DNA from 3 places in the Pseudomonas sp. S3_E10 genome. Region 2 is predicted to be linked to each of the others. Evidence: riboswitches for the same ligand, from Rfam matches in the RefSeq annotation. Region 2 holds a riboswitch; each other region holds the start of a gene.
What was found. Region 2 has a riboswitch for cobalamin ahead of AB4N98_RS24715 (CbtB domain-containing protein). Riboswitches for the same ligand answer to the same signal wherever they lie in the genome.
Positions count from the first base shown of each region.

Region 1: another riboswitch for cobalamin. It lies ahead of AB4N98_RS21675 (ABC transporter substrate-binding protein); the one in region 2 lies ahead of AB4N98_RS24715 (CbtB domain-containing protein).
Region 3: another riboswitch for cobalamin. It lies ahead of cobO (cob(I)yrinic acid a,c-diamide adenosyltransferase); the one in region 2 lies ahead of AB4N98_RS24715 (CbtB domain-containing protein).

Region 1 covers NZ_CP162743.1:4,728,151-4,734,608, forward strand. The annotation lists gene AB4N98_RS21665 (ABC transporter ATP-binding protein) at 1-646, opposite strand, end outside; gene AB4N98_RS21670 (FecCD family ABC transporter permease) at 643-1,647, opposite strand; gene AB4N98_RS21675 (ABC transporter substrate-binding protein) at 1,644-2,654, opposite strand; cobalamin riboswitch at 2,770-2,963, opposite strand; gene AB4N98_RS21680 (M24 family metallopeptidase) at 3,024-3,887, shown strand; gene AB4N98_RS21685 (hypothetical protein) at 4,122-4,625, shown strand; gene AB4N98_RS21690 (hypothetical protein) at 4,656-5,132, shown strand; gene AB4N98_RS21695 (aldehyde dehydrogenase family protein) at 5,306-6,458, opposite strand, start outside.
Region 2 covers NZ_CP162743.1:5,364,916-5,371,373, forward strand. The annotation lists gene AB4N98_RS24690 (fatty acid cis/trans isomerase) at 1-398, shown strand, start outside; gene nfuA (Fe-S biogenesis protein NfuA) at 493-1,077, shown strand; gene cobM (precorrin-4 C(11)-methyltransferase) at 1,254-2,000, opposite strand; gene AB4N98_RS24705 (cobalamin biosynthesis protein) at 2,071-2,463, opposite strand; gene AB4N98_RS24710 (CbtA family protein) at 2,460-3,164, opposite strand; gene AB4N98_RS24715 (CbtB domain-containing protein) at 3,176-3,364, opposite strand; cobalamin riboswitch at 3,462-3,666, opposite strand; cobalamin riboswitch at 3,709-3,907, shown strand; gene cobW (cobalamin biosynthesis protein CobW) at 4,002-5,063, shown strand; gene cobN (cobaltochelatase subunit CobN) at 5,067-6,458, shown strand, end outside.
Region 3 covers NZ_CP162743.1:4,432,658-4,439,115, reverse strand. The annotation lists gene cobD (threonine-phosphate decarboxylase CobD) at 1-125, opposite strand, end outside; gene cbiB (adenosylcobinamide-phosphate synthase CbiB) at 118-1,026, opposite strand; gene bluB (5,6-dimethylbenzimidazole synthase) at 1,023-1,673, opposite strand; gene AB4N98_RS20370 (cobyrinate a,c-diamide synthase) at 1,670-2,998, opposite strand; gene cobO (cob(I)yrinic acid a,c-diamide adenosyltransferase) at 2,995-3,606, opposite strand; cobalamin riboswitch at 3,686-3,931, opposite strand; gene AB4N98_RS20360 (C40 family peptidase) at 4,029-4,568, opposite strand; gene AB4N98_RS20355 (C40 family peptidase) at 4,713-5,342, opposite strand; gene hda (DnaA regulatory inactivator Hda) at 5,552-6,256, opposite strand.

The sequences.
Region 1 (6,458 bases), 640 kb from region 2:
GCGCCACCAATCGCCCGCGATCCAGCACGGCCAACCGATCACAGGTCAGTGCCTGGTTGAGATCGTGCAGCGCAATCAATGTCGTCACCGGCAGCGCCTGGACACCTTTCAAAATCGCCAGTTGATGCTGGATATCCAGATGGTTGGTCGGCTCATCCAGCAACAGAATCTGTGGCCGTTGCGCCAGGGCACGGGCGATGTGCACGCGTTGGCGCTCGCCGCCGGAGAGGCTGCGCCAGGCGCGTTGGCTCAGATGGGTGGCGTCCACGTCGTGCAGGGCCTGGCGCACGATTGTGTCGTGGTCGTGTGACCATGGGCTCAGCGCCGACAGCCAGGGTGTGCGGCCCAGCGCCACGGCGTCGAACACGCGGATCGCGTCGTCGGTGTCGGCCTGCTGCTCCACCACCGCCAACTGTTGCGCGATGGTGCGGCGCGAGAGGTCGCCCAGGCGTTGGCCGCCCAGTCGCACCTCGCCGCTGGCGGGCGTACGCAAGCCCGCCAGCAGTTTGAGCAGGGTGGATTTGCCGGAACCGTTCGGGCCGACGATGCCCAAGGTTTCACCCAGGTTTACCTCCAGGTGAATCTCGCGCAGCAACTCGGCCTCGCGCACCTTGAAGCCCAGGCCCGTGCAACTGAGCACTGTCATCGGGCATTCCTCCGGCCGATCAGGATCAGCGCAAACACCGGCGCGCCGACCAGCGCCGTGACCACGCCCACCGGGATCACCTGGCCCTTGATCAAGGTGCGCGATAGCACATCGGCCGCGATCAGGAACAAGGCGCCGCCCAACGCACTGGCCGGCAGCAGTCGCGAGTGCCCGGTGCCGAGCAACAAGCGCACGGCGTGGGGGATCACCAGGCCGACAAAGCCAATGGAGCCGACAATCGACACCATCACCGCCGTGACCAGCGCGGCGCAGCCCACCAGCACAAACTGTACGCGGCGCACCGCAATGCCGAGGGACGCCGCCGAGTCGCTGCCGAAGGTAAACGCATCCAGCGCACGCCGGTGCCACAGGCACACGGCCAAGCCCGCCACGGCGACCGGCACCGCCAGCCACACCGACGGCCAGCGCACGCCGCTGAGGTTGCCGAGCAGCCAGAACAGGATGCCGCGCGCCTGTTCCGAGCTGGCGGACTTGGTGATCAGGAATGCGGTGAGCGCATTGAACAGCTGCGAGCCGGCGATGCCCGCGAGGATGATCTGCCCGGTGCCGCTCATGGAGCCACTGGCCCGCGCCAATAAAATCACCAGGGCGAATGCCGCCATGGCCCCGACAAACGCGCCGGCCGACAGCGAAACCAAGCCGCCGCCCACGCCCATCAACGCCACCAGCACCGCGCCGGTCGAGGCGCCGGCGCTGATGCCCAACAAGTACGGGTCGGCCAACGGGTTACGCAACAACGATTGCAGAATCACCCCGCAGGTGGCCAGCCCGGCGCCGCAGGCGGCGGCGACCAGGGTGCGCGTGAGGCGGTAGTTCCACACCACGCCTTCGTCGATGGGGTCCAGCAGGTAGCCGGCGTTCCACAGTTTATTGGCGAGCACCTGCAACACCACCTGCGGTTCGATGGCGGTTTCGCCGATGGCCACGCCGGCGAGGACGGCGGCCAGCAGCAGCGCGAGGGCGAGTAGGGTACGGATCATTTGGGCAGGTTGTAGCCGTCGATGGCCGCGGCCAGTTGTTCAAGGCCATCAAAGGTGCGCAGGCTTGCCTGCAGCGCCAGGGCATCGAGGATGATGATGCGGTTGTTTTTTACCGCGTCCATGTTGCGCGTGACCGGGTCGCTGCGCAGGAAGGCGAGTTTCTTTTCATGGTCGTCGGCGGGGTAGCGGCGGCGGTCCATGCGGGCGATCACCAGGAAGGTCGGGTTGGCTTTGGCGAGGGTCTCCCAGCCGACGGCGGGCCACTCTTCATCGGACTGCACCACGTTGTGCAAACCGAGGGTTTCCAACATGAATTCGGGAACGCCCTTGTGCCCGGCCACATAAGGGTCGCTGGCCATCTCGGCGCTGGAGAACCAGACCAGTGCGCTGGCGTGTTTCAAGCCCTTGCCTTGCGCGGTGGCGACGGATTTGGCCAGGCGCGCTTTGAGTTCGTCGTTCAGTTGTTGGCCGCGATCCTGCACGTCGAAGATCTGCGCCAGTTGGTGGATGCTTTTGTAGATCGTCTCGATGCGGAACGGCTCCAGCCGCGTGCCGTCGGCGCCGACCAGGTTGTCTTTGCCTTCACAGTCGGAGGGCAGCAGGTAGGTGGGGATTTGCAATTCATGGAACTGCTCGCGCGTGCCCACCACCCCTTGCGCGCCGACCACCCATTCCAGCTCGGCCGCCACCAGTTGCGGGCGCTTGGCGATCACCGCTTCAAAGCTCGGCTCGTTGTTGGCCAGGCGGTCGATGCCGTCGTTCTGCGCCTTGAACGGCGCCAACACGCTGTTGAACCACAGCGAGGTGCCGACCACTTTGTCACCCACGCCCAGGGCGTAGAGCATTTCGGTGGCGGCCTGGCCGATGGTCACGCTGCGCTCGGGGGCGTGCTGGAAGGTCACGGTGCTGCCGCAGTTTTCGACCGCCAGCGGGTAATGAGTGGGCGCCGCTTGGGCCAGGGCACACAAGCCCAGCCCGGCGATCAGGGCGGTAACGCGTGGCAGCATGGGGCAATCTCCGTGTGAACCGTACGTGCAGCAGGGGCGTTACGGCTCGGAAATACGCCCTCGAACGCTGCCGCTCGGGCAGGCGAGGATGTCCTTCCCGGACACCCCGCCGGTGAGTGATGTTGCTGGGCCGGCAGGTCTCCTGACTGATGCGTCGTCGCCTCGCTCCGGCCTTCCCGGACGGTGTCCAGTGGCATGAAGGAGCAGGCTCGGCATCTACAGTTGCGGGGGCAGTTTCGATTGGCGCCGCGTGCGGCGTTTCGAATTCCCTATTAGTCCCGTTTGGGAACCGGCGCGGTATGGTAGTCCATCTTGGGCGCTGGGTGGAGGTACAATTCGGGTCCGTCCATAACCAACCCAAGGAAGGCCATGTTGATACGTCTGGGAATAGTGCCACTGTTGTTTTGCATGAGCGCACACGCCGCTGACCCTGCGCTCGCCCGCTACACCGACGCGATCGGCGACAGGGCCCGCGCCATCGCCCAGTTGGATGACGCAACCATTCTTGCCGAGGAAGCCAAACTGGCGCCCATCGCCAGTGACCTGTTGCGCAAGGTCGCGCCGCTGATCCGCAAGGGCGGCACCGGCACTGCGGTCCAGGAATTTTTACTCGACCAGTACGCACAGCACGGCTGGCTGCCGATGATGTTCGGTTATCGCGGCTACCCGGCAGCGGTGGCGGTGTCGGTGAATAACCAGGTGAGCGCCGCGCCGCCCACCGATGTGCCGTTCCCGGACGCGGCGCTGGTAAAAGTGGAGTTGATCGCGGCATCGGCGCAGGCCCATGTTGCTCAGGTCTGGACGTTTGCCACACCCAATGCCACCCCGGCGCAACGCCAATTGCTGATGACTGCGCGCCGTGCGCTGGCCAACGGAGTCGCCCACGTTCAGGGCGGCGAGCGGCTGGCCAATGTGGGGGCGGCGATACAACAGGAACTGGACGCGGGCCATGCCGTCGCGGTGCGTGAGTTTGCGGGCTATGCCATGGGGCAGGCGCGCATACAAAAGCCGCAAGTGCTCGGTTACAAGGTCGAGGGTGACAGCCCGTTGATGCAACCCGGGCAAGTGCTCAACGTGTATGTGATCGCCAAGGCGGGCACCGTTGGTGTGAGGTATCAGCCACCGGACTTTTGGAGCCTGCTCTCCACGGACGGTGCCGACGGCGTGATGTTGTCGGCGATGGTCGAGGTGACGGCAGATGGGCACCGGCTGCTTAGCCGGATGCTGGATTGATGCGCTGTACCGCCCTGCGAATGCTTGGGCGATGGGGTGATACGCAGTGATGGCTCAATGATATTATTTGCCGCGCCCTTTCGATTCGCCTTTGTTCATGGAGAACTTATGTCTTTTCGCAACGTCCTTGTCCTGACCCGGCTTTGCACCTTGTTACTGCTGGGTGGTTGCGCCCAGTCAGTGTCGTCACCCCCACCTGCTGCGCCAGTGCCGCTTGAACCGTTAGGACAGGTTTTGCCCTCGAACCCTTCAAGGCTGGGCTGGATCGACCAGATCATTGATCAAGACCCCGTCGTCACTTCTGCGCGCAAGCCCGTACTCCAACCGGCTCCGGATAACGACGCGCGCATTGCCAAATTGCGTAAACAAGACGGTGGCGTGCTGCCCGAGGGCTATTGGGCGCTCTACAAGCAGAACCTGGAAGCCATGCAGTACGACTTGAACCACCAGCATGACGCGGCCCGTGCCGAATACGTAAACACCTACCGCGATGAGTTGAGTCGTTTGAACGACGTGACACTGCAAACCATGGCCACCGCGCCCCAGGCACTGGATGCCCACACCCGCAGCCAGTTAAACGCACGCCTGACTGACCGCACCGCGGCCTATATCACAACCAGCAATCAGTCGTTCCGGGCGGCCACGGACGCCCACATTAACCGCATGGCCTTGATGGATCGCCAATACGATGTCTGCGCACGCCACCCGGATTGCTGGGATGCACCAGTCAAGCACTAGCCTCGATACGTCATACACAGGGAGTGAGTCATGAATGCTGATCAATGGATTGTTTTGTTCGAGCGGGCCTTTCGTGAAATGGGCGATAAACTCGAACAGGTGTTGCAACTGAACAGTTGCCGCGAGCACTGGATTCAGGCCGAAATCAGCTTGTATGCCTGGTTCAAGAATGAGATCAGCCTCTGGACCGATTTGCCGATTGGCGAGCGGCGCAAAGCCGACCTGTATGCCCTGGACGACAGTGGCTCAACGAGCATGGTTGCTGAAATCAAGTGTCTGGGCGACATATCCCAAGCCAAGTGCCTGGAGGGCAATTGGTCAGTGAGGGCTGATGTTGAGCGGTTGCGCTCATTCGAATGCCCGGTCCGGTTGTTTGTGCTGGTGATTGCCAAAGGTGAGCGCGAGACCAACACCGGACGACGCCTTCGCGGGGATGAGTGGGTAGATGGGCGTGACTGCGTCAACGTAGACCTGGGGTTTGCCTTGATCCGCCTGTGGGCGCTTTGACGCAGCTGCTTTCCCTTCGGGCATGCGACTGGCTTACTGCGCGAGCAACGGCTGGAAGCAAGTAAGGGCATGCTGCAAAAGCAGTGGGGGAAGTGACGGTCGATTGGTCGAAAAGCACCGCAGGTCAAAGGTGGGAGCAAGCCCGCTCCCACAGTTGACGGGTGTTGCCTGTTTTATTTGCGATCCCGCCACACCGTCTGTGCATTGCAGAACTCGCGCACACCAAAGTGCGACAGCTCGCGGCCGAACCCGCTCTTTTTCACGCCACCAAACGCCACGCGTGGGTCGGAGACGCTGAAGGCGTTGACGAAGATCCCGCCGGTTTCCAACTGATTGGCAATATCCCGCGCCTTGGCCGCGTCAGTGGTGAAGATGCTGGCGGTGAGGCCGAACTCGCTGTCGTTGGCCAGCGCCACCGCGTGGTCAGCGTCGCGGGCGGTGATGATCGAGGCCACCGGCCCGAACAGCTCCTGTTTGAACGAGGTCATCTGGTCGGTGACGTCTGCCAGTACGGTCGGTTCGTAATAGTTACCGGCCCCTGCGACTTTATTGCCGCCCAATAACAATGTGGCGCCTTCTTGCAGAGTGGCCTGGACCTGGCCGTGCAACTCGTCCCGCAGGTCGAAGCGGGCCATCGGGCCGACGTAGGTGTCGGCTGAGGTCGGGTCGCCCATCACCATGGCGCGGCTGGCCTCGACGAATTTGGCGGTGAAGGCTTCGACCACACCGGCCTCAATGATCAGGCGCTTGGCGGCGGCGCAAACTTGGCCGCTGTTTTGGAAGCGGCCAATCAGCGCGGCCTGTACGGCGGCGTCGAGGTCGGCATCGTTGAGCACGATGAACGGGTCGGAGCCGCCCAGTTCCAGCACGCATTTTTTCAGCGCCGCGCCCGCCTGGGAGCCGATGGCGATGCCGGCACGCACGCTGCCGGTGAGGGTGACGGCAGCGATGCGCGGGTCGGCGATGGCGCTGGACACACCCTCGGTGGTCACGTTGATCACTTCAAACAGGCCTTCGATAAAACCGGCTTTCTGGAAGGCTTGCTGGATCAGGTAGGCGCTGCCCATCACGTTCGGCGCGTGTTTGAGCACGTAGGTATTGCCGGCGAGCAGGGTCGGCACGGCGCCGCGCAGTACTTGCCATACCGGGAAGTTCCACGGCATCACGGCGAGGATCGGGCCCAGCGGGCGGTATTCGATGTGGGCAGTGCCGTTGTCCACCAGGGTCGGCTCCGGCTCAAGCATGGCCGGGCCTTGGGCGGCGTACCATTCACTCAGTTGCGCGCATTTTTCGATTTCGGCACGGGCCTGGGCAATGGGCTTGCCC
Region 2 (6,458 bases):
AATTGCCCGAAGCGACGATGTTGCGTATCGAGACCGCCAGCGGCCAGCGCATGGTCTACAGCCTGCTGCGCAACCGTGCCCACAGTAACGTGGCGTTCCTGCTGGGTGAGGCCTATCGCTATCAGTCGGGCCTGGATACCTTGACCGTTTACCCGGGCGTGCTCAGCAGCTACCCCAACTTCATGTTCAATATCCCGGCCCGGGAAGTGCCTGCATTCGTTGCGCAGATGGAACAGGCCAAGGACGCCAAGCAGTTCGAAGCCATCGTTGATCGTTGGGGCGTGCGCCGCAGCCATCCGCTGTTCTGGCAGTATTTCCATGATTTGTCGCAGTACATCCGCGAGACAACGCCTGTGGAAGAGGGGGTGTTGGACATGAATCGTTATGAAAACCTCTGACAGGCAGGTCGACGCTTTTCCGACAAAAATACTCGGACTTTGTACCTGCGTAATATTTTGGCGTAAACTGCCGGCAAGCCTGTGAGGAGTTTCCATGACTGCCATAACCATTACCGACGCCGCCCACGATTATCTGGCCGACCTGCTGTCCAAGCAGAACACCCCAGGAATCGGTATCCGCGTCTTCATCACCCAGCCCGGCACCCAGTACGCCGAGACCTGCATTGCCTACTGCAAGCCTGGTGAAGAGAAGCCTGAAGACACCGCCCTGGGGCTGAAAAGCTTCACCGCGTACATCGACAGCTTCAGCGAAGCCTTCCTTGATGACGCCGTGGTCGACTACGCCACCGACCGTATGGGCGGCCAGTTGACCATCAAGGCGCCCAACGCCAAGGTGCCGAATGTCAACGCCGACAGCCCGGTCAACGAGCGCATCAACTACTACCTGCAGACCGAGATCAACCCGGGGCTTGCCAGCCACGGCGGCCAGGTCAGCTTGATCGACGTCGTCGAAGACGGCATCGCTGTCCTCAAGTTCGGCGGCGGCTGCCAAGGCTGCGGCCAGGCCGACGTGACCTTGCGTGAAGGCATCGAGCGCACCTTGCTCGAGCGTATTCCGGAGCTCAAGGGTGTACGTGACGTGACCGACCATACGCAGAAAGAAAACGCCTACTACTGAGTAAGGCGTTCACTGCGAAAATAAAAAACGGCGCCCCGTGAGCGCCGTTTTTTATACTTTTAATTCAGTGGGTTACGTTGTTTATCTCAGACGGAAGATTAGGTGTGGGGCTTGCTTCCGATAGCGGTGCCTCAGTCGCCTCGACCGCTGGCTGATACACGCATCTGGTAAAAAAGCTAAGGTCGATAAAGATGCGCATGCCCAGCCCGATACAGCGATGACTCGCTGAAACTGTCATTGGCCAGCACCCGACCCACCACAATCAGCGCCGTGCGCCGAAAGCCCTTGGCGGCGACTTTGCCGGCGATATCAGCGAGCGTGCCGACCGCCCAATCCTGGTCCGGCCACGTCGCGCGGTGCACCACGGCAATCGGGCAATCCGCGCCGTAATGCGGCAACAGCTCGGTGACGATCTTTTCCAGATGATTGACCCCCAGGTGAATCGCCATGGTCGTGCCGTGGCGGGCCAGGCTGTCGAAGTCTTCGCCGACCGGCATGCTGGTTTTATCGGCGTAGCGCGTCAGGATCACGCTTTGGGCGATGTCCGGCAGGGTCAATTCGGCCTCCAGCAACGCAGCGCAGGCCGCCACTGCGGTGACGCCGGGGATGATCTGGAAGGGAATGTCCCATTCGCGCAACTGGCGGATTTGCTCGCCAATCGCGCCGTACAGGCTCGGGTCGCCGGAATGCACACGTGCCACGTCCTGGCCTTTGGCATGGGCGGCCTTGATCAGGTCGATGATTTGCTCCAGGTGCAATTCGGCGCTGTTGACCACCTGTTCCGCCTGATGGCCGTCCAATACCGCTGCGGGCACCAGGGAGCCGGCGTAAATGATCACCGGGCAACTGCGGATCAACCGTTGGCCCTTGATGGTAATCAATTCCGGGTCGCCGGGGCCGGCGCCGATGAAGTAGACGGTCATGGAGAGTTCCTGTCGAAAAACGGGCGAGCATGAAGGATGCTCATGATCGGAAAGCGCGATTATCGGGATTTTAGCCGGCGCAGGCCAACGCAAAGGTGGCCTGGGCGGTTTTCCGGCGGGTGATCAACAAGCGGGCAGGGCCGCCGCAGAGCTGTTCGGCCAGGGCCAGGGCGGCGCTTTCGGCGATGCCGTAACAGCCGGTATGGGCGAAGGCAACTGCGGATTTATGGCTCAGCCGCGCTTCATAAACGGCCAGTTGCCCGGCGCTGAAGCACCGCAAGGGCAGGTCGAGCCATCGGGCCAGGGCGAGTAGCCCCGGCTCGTTTTGTTTACGGTCGATGCTGGCCAGTGCCATGACACGGTGACGCTCGACGCCGCCCTCGGCGAGGGCCGCATCAAACAGGCCCAACAGGGTGGCTGCATCACAACCGCGCTGGCAGCCCAGGCCGACCACGTAGGTCATGCCGAGTAGCGATCATCGCGGTTGCGACGGAACAGCCAGGCGCTGATCAGGCCCAGGGCCAGCCAGAACGCCATATTGGTCAGCTGCGAGGCGATCTTGAACTGCGCCTCCAGGGCTTGCGGCGCGAGCATTGAATGCACTAGCGGCTGCGGCGCGCCGAGTATGTGCGGCACCGCGAGGATGGCTGCGCCCAGCACTTTGAGCAGCCCATTGCGGCCGAAAACGATCAGCGCAATACCGGCGGCGGTGGAGGCGGCGGTGCCGATCCACCATGCCTGGCGTAGCGCCAAGTCAGCGGCGGCAGTGCCCGGCAACTCCGGTGGCAGGCCGAGGGTTGGCGCCAGCACAAAGGTCGCGTAACCCGCCAAGCCCCACAGCAGGCCTTGGGCGGTGCGAGTCGGCGTGCGCAAGGTGTAAAGGCCAGCCAGCATCAGCGCAAAACCGACGGCTACCACCAGGTTGGCGCCCGTGGTCGAGAGCACGCGCTGCCAGCCGTCTTCCGGCTCCCAGGCTTCGGCGTCATGGGTGTGCGCGGCAGCGCCGGCGGCGTGCTCATGCACAACCTCTGTGGCGGCCGGGGCTTTTTCAAAGGTTTCCGCCTGCAGAATCAGCGGGGCAACCCAGAAGCTTTGCAGCAGGGTCAGCAGCAGGGCGGCCAACAGGCCGCTGAACCCTGCGGTTTGCGCAATACGCTTGATCATGTCGGCAGGTCTCAATGGCACGGGAACGCGGCGCTGTGGCGGGTATCGTGGGCAGCGTTGTGCACCGCCTCAATGTGCGAGAAACCGGCGAAATACACCAGGCACGCACCGAGGATCGACGCGCCGATAGCGGCGCTCAGGCGTTGGCTCAGGGTGGAGGTGCTGCTGGCGGTGTGCGAGGTGCTGCTGATGATCGACATGGCGCGTCCCTTTCAGGTGTCAGGGTGAAACGAGCGCATGAAAACCCCGCGAGCCAGGCCCACAGGGTTCTGAACAGCGCCCGCCCACCGCGGGTTTGTTATCTGAAGTTTTCGGGCCGGTCTCCGGGCTTGCGAGGGACACTGGGTCTATAAAGCATCGCCTTCCCATGCCGTACAGGCACAGTGGATCTGACGCTTCGCTCGCTTACCGTTGCGGGGGCAGCACCGGACTTGCCATACGGATATGAAGTACCGGTTTCCCGTTTCACCCTGTGAAGGGCACCCGAAACAAGGCTTGTAGGAAAGCATGCAGAGCGGCGGTAGTCAAATTGACCGAGCCCCTGTAGCCTTGCACCCTTCGAGGTTCTTCGGCCCAGGCCGAAGCTAAGAAGGGAACGCGGTTCAAGCCGCGGCTGCCCCCGCAACTGTGAAGGGTTTACCGACTGCCATGCCACTGCCGATCAGGCGGGAAGGCGCAGCCGGCGCCGGTCGTACGGCCCGCAAGCCCCAAGCCAGGAGACCTGCCTCGCAACCGATTTTCCAATTCAACCGGGCGGGGTGATCCGGTGACGAAATCCGCTGCTGCGCGCTGTCGCAGGGCCAATCGTCCCGTATGCCCGCCCCAAAAGGGCATCCGATGAAAACACTGGCCAAACTTCCCGTCACCATCGTTACCGGCTTCCTCGGCTCGGGCAAAACCACCTTGCTGCGCCATATGCTCGACAACGCCCAGGGCCGTCGTATCGCGGTGATCGTCAACGAATTCGGCGAGCTGGGTATCGACGGTGAAATCCTCAAGCAGTGCTCCATCGGTTGCACCGAAGAAGAAGCCAACGGCCGTGTCTACGAATTGGCCAACGGCTGCCTGTGCTGCACGGTGCAGGAAGAGTTCTTCCCGGTGATGCGCGAACTGGTGGCCCGTCGTGGCGACCTCGACCATATCCTCATCGAAACCTCGGGCCTGGCCCTGCCAAAACCGCTGGTGCAAGCGTTCCAGTGGCCGGAAATCCGCAGCGCCTGCACGGTTGACGCGGTGATCACCGTGGTCGACAGCCCGGCCGTGGCCGCCGGCACCTTTGCCGCGTTCCCGGACCAGGTCGACGCCCAGCGCAAACTCGACCCGAACCTGGACCACGAGTCGCCGCTGCACGAGCTGTTCGCCGACCAACTGGCCAGCGCCGACTTGGTCATCCTCAACAAGTGCGACCTGATCAGCCCTGAAGACCTGGCCCGCGTGCGCCTGGAAGTCGCCGAAGAGCTGCCGCCGGCCGTCAAGGTCATTGAAGCGAGCAGCGGTCGCCTGCCGCTCGACGTGCTGATCGGCCTGGGTGCCGGCTCCGAGGAGCACATCGATGGTCGCCACAGCCATCACGATCACCACCATGAAGGCGAAGACGATCACGACCACGATGCGTTTGATTCGATCTCCATCGACCTGCCGCAAGCCGACGAAGCGCTGCTGCTCGACGCCCTGACCCAACTGGTGGTGCAACACGGCATCCTGCGCATCAAAGGGTTCGCCGCGATCCCCAACAAGCCGATGCGCCTGCTGATCCAGGGCGTGGGCACGCGTTTTGACAAGCATTTCGACCGCGCCTGGGGCGCAGACGAAGCGCGCATTACGCGCCTGGTGCTGATCGGCCAGGAGCTGGATGCCGCCGCCCTTGAAGCGCAATTGCGCGCCGCGCTCAGCGCTTAACCCATGCACCTGCTCAGGACTCAGCCCGGTGGTTTCGTCGCGGACGACAATATTGCCGACCTTGGTCAAACCCCCGCCGAACTGGTGATCCTGTGTAGCGGCGATTCGAGCCTGGCGCTGCTGGCCGAAGCGGCGCAGCAACTGCCCGAGGATTACCCCAGCCTGCGCCTGGCCAACCCGATGCAGGTGCAGAACCACGCCTCGGTCGACCTCTACGTTGACGAAGTGCTGCGCCACGCCAAGGTCATCCTGATTTCGTTGCATGGCGGCATCGCTTATTGGCGTTACGGCATCGAACGTCTGGTGGCGTTGGCCGAGCGCGGCGTCACGCTGATCCTGGTGCCGGGCGATGATCGTCCCGACCCCGAACTCAGTGGTCTCAGCACGGTCAACGCCGAGCAACGCGAGCGCCTGTGGCAATTTCTGCGTCAGGGCGGCTTGGGCAATGCGCTGGATTTCTATCGCTGCCTGGCCAGCGGTTATCTGGGCCGTGATTACCCGTGGGCCGAGCCGCAACCCCTGGCGCGCACCGCGATCTATCACCCGCGTAAAGCCAACGCCCGGCTCAATGACTGGCAGGCCGATTGGCATGCCGAACGGCCCGTGGTCGCGGTGTTGTTCTACCGTTCGCATTTGCAGGCGGCGAATACCGGTTTTATCGACGTGTTCTGCCAACGCTTGCAGGTGGCGGGCCTGAACCCGTTGCCGATGGCGGTGGCCAGCCTGAAAGAGCCCGGTTGCCTGACGGTGGTCGAGGACCTGCTGGACGAGGTCGGCGCGGCGCTGATTCTCAATACCACCGGCTTTGCTCAATCAAGCCCCGAAGCTCCGCACCTGCGCCCGTTTCGCCGCAATATCCCGGTGATCCAGGCCATTTGCGCCCAAGACAACAGGCCCGGCTGGCAGGCCAGCGAACAGGGCCTGGGCCCGCGCGATTTGGCCATGCACATCGCTTTGCCGGAGCTGGATGGGCGCATCATCAGCCGCCCCATCAGCTTCAAAGACCTGGCCTGGCGCAGCGAGCGCAGCCAGTCTGACGTGGTGTGCTACCGCGCAGCGCCCGAGCGCATGGATTTTGTCGCCGAACTGGCACGGCGCTGGGTCGAGTTGGCGCGGGTACCGAATGCAGACAAGCGCATCGCGCTGATCCTTGCCAATTACCCGACCCGCGACGGGCGCATCGGCAACGGTGTGGGCCTGGACACCCCGGCGGCGGCGCTGAATATCCTGCGGGCGCTGCAAGCCGAAGGGTATTCGCTGCCGGATGCATTGCCGGACAGCGGCACGGCATTGATCCATGAGCTGCTCGGTGGCGTCACCAATGATCTGGACAGCCTTGACCTGCGCCCTTGCCATCAAAGCCTGGGCCTGGATGACTACGAGGCGATGTTCCTG
Region 3 (6,458 bases), 930 kb from region 2:
CGTAGCGGTATCTCGGGGATCGGCCAGGGCCAGGGCGCAAGGCCGCTGGAGAGATCCAGCCAGTTGGCCTCGGCAATCCCGTATTGAACCGACGCTTTGCGCAGCCGACCACCGTGTTCAAGCATAGAATTGCGCCCCCGCGCATAGGATCAGCAGCCACAGCCAAACGCCGCGCTGCACCAGTTGCCAGCCTCGTTCGATTGAATCGGCATCCGCCGCCGGGCCTTCGCCCAATGGCGGGCGCTGGTGCAGCTCGCCGTGATAAATCGCCGCACCGCCCAATTCGACGCCCAGTGCGCCGGCCCCGGACGCCATCACCGGCCCCGCGTTGGGGCTGTCCCATGTCGGCCCCTGGGTACGCCAGCATTTGAGCGCCAGGGCGGTTTTGCCCAGCACCGCGTAGGTCAAGGCCACCAGGCGCGCAGGAATGTAGTTCAGTACGTCGTCGATTTTCGCCGCCGCCCAGCCAAAGCGTTCAAAGCGCTCATTGCGATAGCCCCACATGGCGTCGAGGGTATTGCTCAAACGGTAGAGCACCACCCCCGGTACGCCAGCGACCACGAACCAGAACAACGCGGCAAACACCGCATCACTGCCGTTTTCGAGCACCGATTCGGTGGCGGCACGGGCTACTTCGGTGCTGTCCAGCTCGCTGGTCTGGCGGCTCACCAGGTAACTCACCCGCGTGCGCGCTTCATCCAGGTCATCGCTGCGCAACGCCTGGGCGACAGGCAGTACATGTTCACCCAGGCTGCGCATGCCGAGGGCACAGTACAGCGCCAGAATCTCCAGCGCCCACCCGATATAGGGCGCCCACGACAGCGCGGTGGCCAGCAGCGTCAACGGCACCACGGCGATAAACCATGCCGTCACGCCATGGCTGCGCCAGCCACGGCCACCGCTATTGAAGCGTTGCTCGATGCGCCCGGCAAAATTGCCGAACGCCACCAGCGGATGCCGACGCCTGGGTTCACCCAGCAGCGCATCCAACGCCACCCCGGCGACACACAGCAAGGCCACACTCATTGACTCGCTCCCCACGTATTCTCATACAACATGTCTTTCAGCGGCCGCGGTTCGGCCCAGCCTTCGAGCTGCAACATCGGTGCCGGATAGAATTCGGCCACCGGCCCCAGGCACAGCACGGCCAGGGGTTTGGCGCCGGGCGGCAGGCCCAGCAGATCGGCCAGGGCCTGGGGGTCGAACAACGATACCCAGCCCATGCCCAGCCCTTCGACACGGGCAGCCAGCCATAGATTCTGGATCGCACAGGACAGCGAAGCCATGTCCATTTCCGGCAAGGTACGGCGGCCGAAAATGTGCCGCTCGCGATCATCCATCAACGCCGCCACCAGTACTTCAGCGCAGTCGTGAATGCCTTCGACCTTGAGCTTCATGAATTCATCGGAACGTTCGCCCAGGGCTTGGGCGGTGCGCACGCGCTCTTCTTCGACCACTTGCTGGATTTGCCCACGCAGGTGGCGGTCGCTGATGCGGATAAAACGCCACGGCTGCATCAAACCCACACTGGGTGCCTGATGCGCGGCCTGGAGCAGGCGATGAAGCAATTCGGGAGCCACCGTACCGCCGCTGAAGTGGCGCATGTCGCGGCGCTCGGCGATGGCGCGGTAGACGGCGTCGCGGTCGGCCGGGGCAAATGCGTTGTCGGTCATGGCCCTATCGAGGGCAAGCCCCCTCCCACATTGGGTGCAAACAAGGCGGCGACCGCTGATGGGTTCGATGGGAAATAAAAGTGCACATAAGAGGCTGTCATCCGCCCCTGTCGGTAAACCGCCTCGGCACCGCGCCCACCGTTAGGGCTCAGGCCACGGGCAATCGGCTGGCACTCGGTGCTGGTCAGGGAATGGTGATACGTGTGCCCGCGCAACACGCCTTCCGGCAATTCGACGCTTTGCAGGGCCAGGGCCGCGAGTTTCTTTTGCATCACCGCATCGCCCGGTAAAAGGCCGAGCAGTTCGGCACGGTTGCCGTCGACGTCGGTGAGCGAGTCCAGCAGGTAGAGCATGCCGCCGCATTCGGCGAGCAACGGCTTGCCGGCGGCGTGGTGGGCGCGGATGGCAGCGAGCATCGGGGTATTTTCCGACAGCGCCTGGTGGTGCAGTTCCGGGTAACCACCGGGCAGATAGAGGCTGTCGGCGTCGGGCAGTGCGTGATCATGGATCGGCGAAAAGAAGCTCAACTGAGCCCCCATCGCTCGCAGCAGGTCGAGGCTGGCGCCGTAGGTGAACGCGAAGGCTTCGTCACGGGCGACGGCGATGCGCACGCCCTTGAGCAATGGCTCCGCCTCGATCACCTGCGGTGCGGCGAAGGCCACCGGCGGCGGCAGCGCGACTTCGCAACTACCGCCCAGGGCTTGGGCGGCGGCGTCCAGGCGCATATCGAGATCATTCAATTCGCTGGCCTGCACCAGCCCCAGGTGACGACTGGGCAGCTCGATACCGGTCTCACGTGACAACGCGCCGTACCAGCGCAGGCCTTCGGTGAGGCTGCCTTCGAGCAACTGCGCATGGCGCAGCGTGCCGACGCGGTTGGCCAGTACCCCGGCAAACGGCAGGTCCGGCTGATAGCGCGCCAGGCCCAATGCCAGCGCGCCAAAGGTCTGGGCCATGGCGGTGCCGTCGATCACGCCCAACACCGGCACGCCGAAGTGCCGCGCCAGGTCGGCGCTGGACGGCGTGCCGTCGAACAGGCCCATCACGCCCTCGATCAGGATCAGGTCCGCCTCCCCCGCCGCTTCCCACAACAAGCGGCGACTTTCCTGCTCGCCCACCATCCACATGTCCAATTGATAAACCGGCGCACCGCTGGCGCGCTCATGGATCATCGGGTCCAGAAAGTCCGGGCCGCATTTGAACACGCGCACGTTGCGCCCCAGGTTACGATGCAAACGGGCGAGCGCGGCGGTGACGGTGGTTTTGCCCTGGCCGGACGCCGGAGCGGCGATCAATACAGCCGGGCAATGACGGGGCGGGTTCACAGTTCGACGCCCTTCTGTGCCTTGATACCGGCCTGGAACGCATGCTTGAGCATGCCCATTTCAGTGACGGTGTCGCCCATTTCGATCAACTCGGGCTTGGCGCCACGGCCGGTGACGACCACGTGTTGCATCGGTGGGCGGGCTTGCAGGTCGCTCAGAACATGATCGAGGTCGAGGTAGCCATGCTTGAGGGCAATATTGAGCTCATCCAGCACCACCAGGCCAATGGACGGGTCTTGCAGTAATTGGCGCGACACGGCCCAGGCGGCTTCGGCGGCGGCAATATCGCGCTGCCGGTCCTGGGTTTCCCAAGTGAAGCCTTCGCCCATCACGTGAAAGCGCACTTGCTCGGGGAAACGGCGGAAAAACAATTCTTCGCCGGTACTGTTACGCCCCTTGATGAACTGCACCACGCCGCACTGCATGCCATGGCCCATGGCGCGGGCGAGCATGCCGAATGCCGAGCTGCTCTTGCCTTTGCCATTACCGGTGAGCACCAATAGCAAGCCGCATTCATTGGGTGAATTGGCGATGCGCTCGTCGATCACGGCTTTTTTGCGCAGCATGCGTGCCAGGTGGCGTTCATCGCGGTCGGGGGTATCGGTCATGGCAGCTCTCCGTTGGGGCTGAACAAAAACGGCGGGCAGGGAAAAGAAAAAACAGACAGCCAAGCATCGCCCACCGTGATGCTGTTGGATGATCCTGGCCGGTCTCCGGGCTCATGAGTGGCGTTCTGAAGCGAACAGGCCGACGCTGCGCCTTCCCATATCGCGAGCGATACAGTGGCTCAATGCAGGGTCTTGACTCATTTACCGTTGCGGGGGCAGCGCCGGAATTGCGGCGGCGCTGTGTATAAGCGCGCTCACTCACCGGTTTCCCTGTTTCACTCTGTCGACCCACGGGTCACAGAGCACCTGGAACAAGCGGCGAAGGTTAGTGGGTTGGAGGGCTAGCTGCAAGCGTCAAGCCTAAAGCTACAAGCAGGCATTGCGCCGTCTTGCAGCTTTAAGCGTGCAACGTGGCATTGATTCTAAGGATTACGCGCCAGATTGCCCGGCAATACGCGCTTGGCACTCAGGTAAGCATTCTGCCAATACGCTTTGGACAGGGTGTCCAGTTTCACCGTGCCACCGGTTTGCGGCGCATGGACAAAGCGACCTTCACCCACGTAGATCCCAGCATGGCTGACCTGCGAGCCACCACCGGTGGCGAAGAACAATAGGTCGCCGGTTTGCAGGTTCTGCTCGCTCACATCCTGGGCGCGCATCACGATCAGCTCGCGCGTGGTGCGTGGCAGGGAAATGCCGGCGGCGTCGCGGTAGACGAAGCCGATCAGGCCGCTGCAATCAAAACCGGAGTCCGGCGTGTTACCGCCCCAGCGATAAGGCGTGCCGACCAGGCCCAGCGCACGAAAGAGCACGTCTTCGGCAGCAGGCGAAAAGTTCTGGGTGGAATAATTGAACACCGGCTTGGGCTTGACCGCGATGGGCGCGGGCGGCGGTGTGCGGCTGGCGCAGGCGCTGAGAAGCGCGGCGCAAACAATTAGAATCAGGCGGGCCGAGGTCGACATGTGCAGAACAATCCTGGTCTGGATGCGGCTTTCGCTGCCGAACGCTGAAAACCAGAACGCGCAAGCAAAGCTCGCGCGAACGGGTTACAACAATATCCAGGGATTCTAGCGCTTACGCGTCAAACTTCAAGTATCACTTTAAGTTTACTTACTGGCGGTAACCGTAGTCGGGGCCATGGCGAGTGCGCGCTTGGCTTCGATGAAGGTTTTGCTCCAGTAGCTGTCACCCAGGCTGTCGACTCGCACACCGCCACTGCGACGGCTGCTGGAGTGGATAAACTGGTTGTCACCCAAGTAGATACCGGCGTGACTGACACGACCACGGCCTGCCGTACTGAAGAAAAGCAGATCACCGGGCTTGAGGTTGTTGCGTGCGACCAACGGTGCTTTCACGTTGATCATTTCGCGCGTGGAGCGTGGCAGGTTCATGCCGGCTTCTTCGCGAAACAGATAGCCGATAAAACCGCTGCAATCGAAACCGGCTTCGGAGGTACCGCCGAAACGGTAACGGGTACCGATCAGGGACATGCCGCGTTCTAGGATGCTGTCGGCCAGAACTGGAAGCTGGTAAGGCTTGTTGCCGGAGAAATCGGCCAGTTCTTTCTCGGTTGCCAGCTCTTCTTCATAAACGGAAGCAGACTGCGCAGCGACGAATTTTGCCTGGGACTGTTGTTGAGGCTTCTGCTGCTCTGCCACTTGTTGAGGGTGGGAGGCGCAACCAAACAACAGGGTAACGAGTGCGAGAGGCACGAGGGGTGCGAAGCGATTTAGCATGGGCACGACCGTGGCTGATGTGTAAAGAAGCCGAGACTATGCCCTCTATCACATCGATTTGCAAATTCAATCGTGCGCTATGTGACTTCGCGATTGGACCGTGACATCTAAGCCCTGATTCCAATTAATGACGTAAATGCGTAGCCCGCCGGGCTCAGACGTAGGTTTTCTGGCGCCTGAAAAGTGCCGAATCGTGACAAATCAACGTGTTACCAACCCAACGTCTCTTTGAGAAAAGGGATCGTCAATTTTCGTTGCGCCTGCAAAGAGGCCTGATCGAGCTGCTCAAGCAAATCGAACAAGGCGCTCATGCTGCGGGTACCGCGGGTGAGGATAAAGTGCCCCACTTCGTCGGTGAGGTGCAGGCCACGACGGGATGCACGCAATTGCAGGGCGCGCAGCTTGTCTTCGTCGGACAGGGGGCGCATCTGGAAGATCAGCGCCAGGGTCAGGCGTGACTTGAGGTCGGCCAACTTGACCGGCAATTCCCGAGGCGACGTGGCGGCGGCAATCAGCAAGCGCCGGCCGCTGTCACGCAAGCGATTGAATAAATGGAACAGCGCCTCTTCCCAATCCGCCTTGCCGGCGATCACCTGCAGGTCATCCAGGCACACCAGTTCGTACTGTTCAAGGTTGTCGAAGATGCCGATGCCGCGATCCATCAGCTCAGCCAACGGCAGGTATACCGCCGGCTCACCCATTTGCTCGAAGCGCAGGCAGGCGGCCTGCAACAGGTGGGTACGCCCCACGCCATGCTTGCCCCACAGATAGATCAGGCTTTCAGTCCACCCGGCGTCGGCTTCGCAGAGCCGCTCGACATAGCCGAGTGCAGCGGCATTGGCGCCTGGGTAGTAATTGATAAAGGTGGCGTCATCACGCAGACGCACACCTAAGGGCAGCTGAATCGGTTTCATGCTGACTGAACGGCTCCCATCGAACCGTTAGTGGCCTCTGTGTAAAGTTTGCAAAGTTTATACCCGTGAAGCCGGGCGCACAATGCAGCAGACCACAAGCAAAATCAAAGGTTTGCGTTAACTTGCCGGTTTTTTGCGGTTTGTTTGACGGCACAGGGCCATAAACGCCAAACCCGGCCGAAGCCGGGTTTGTGACGCCGCG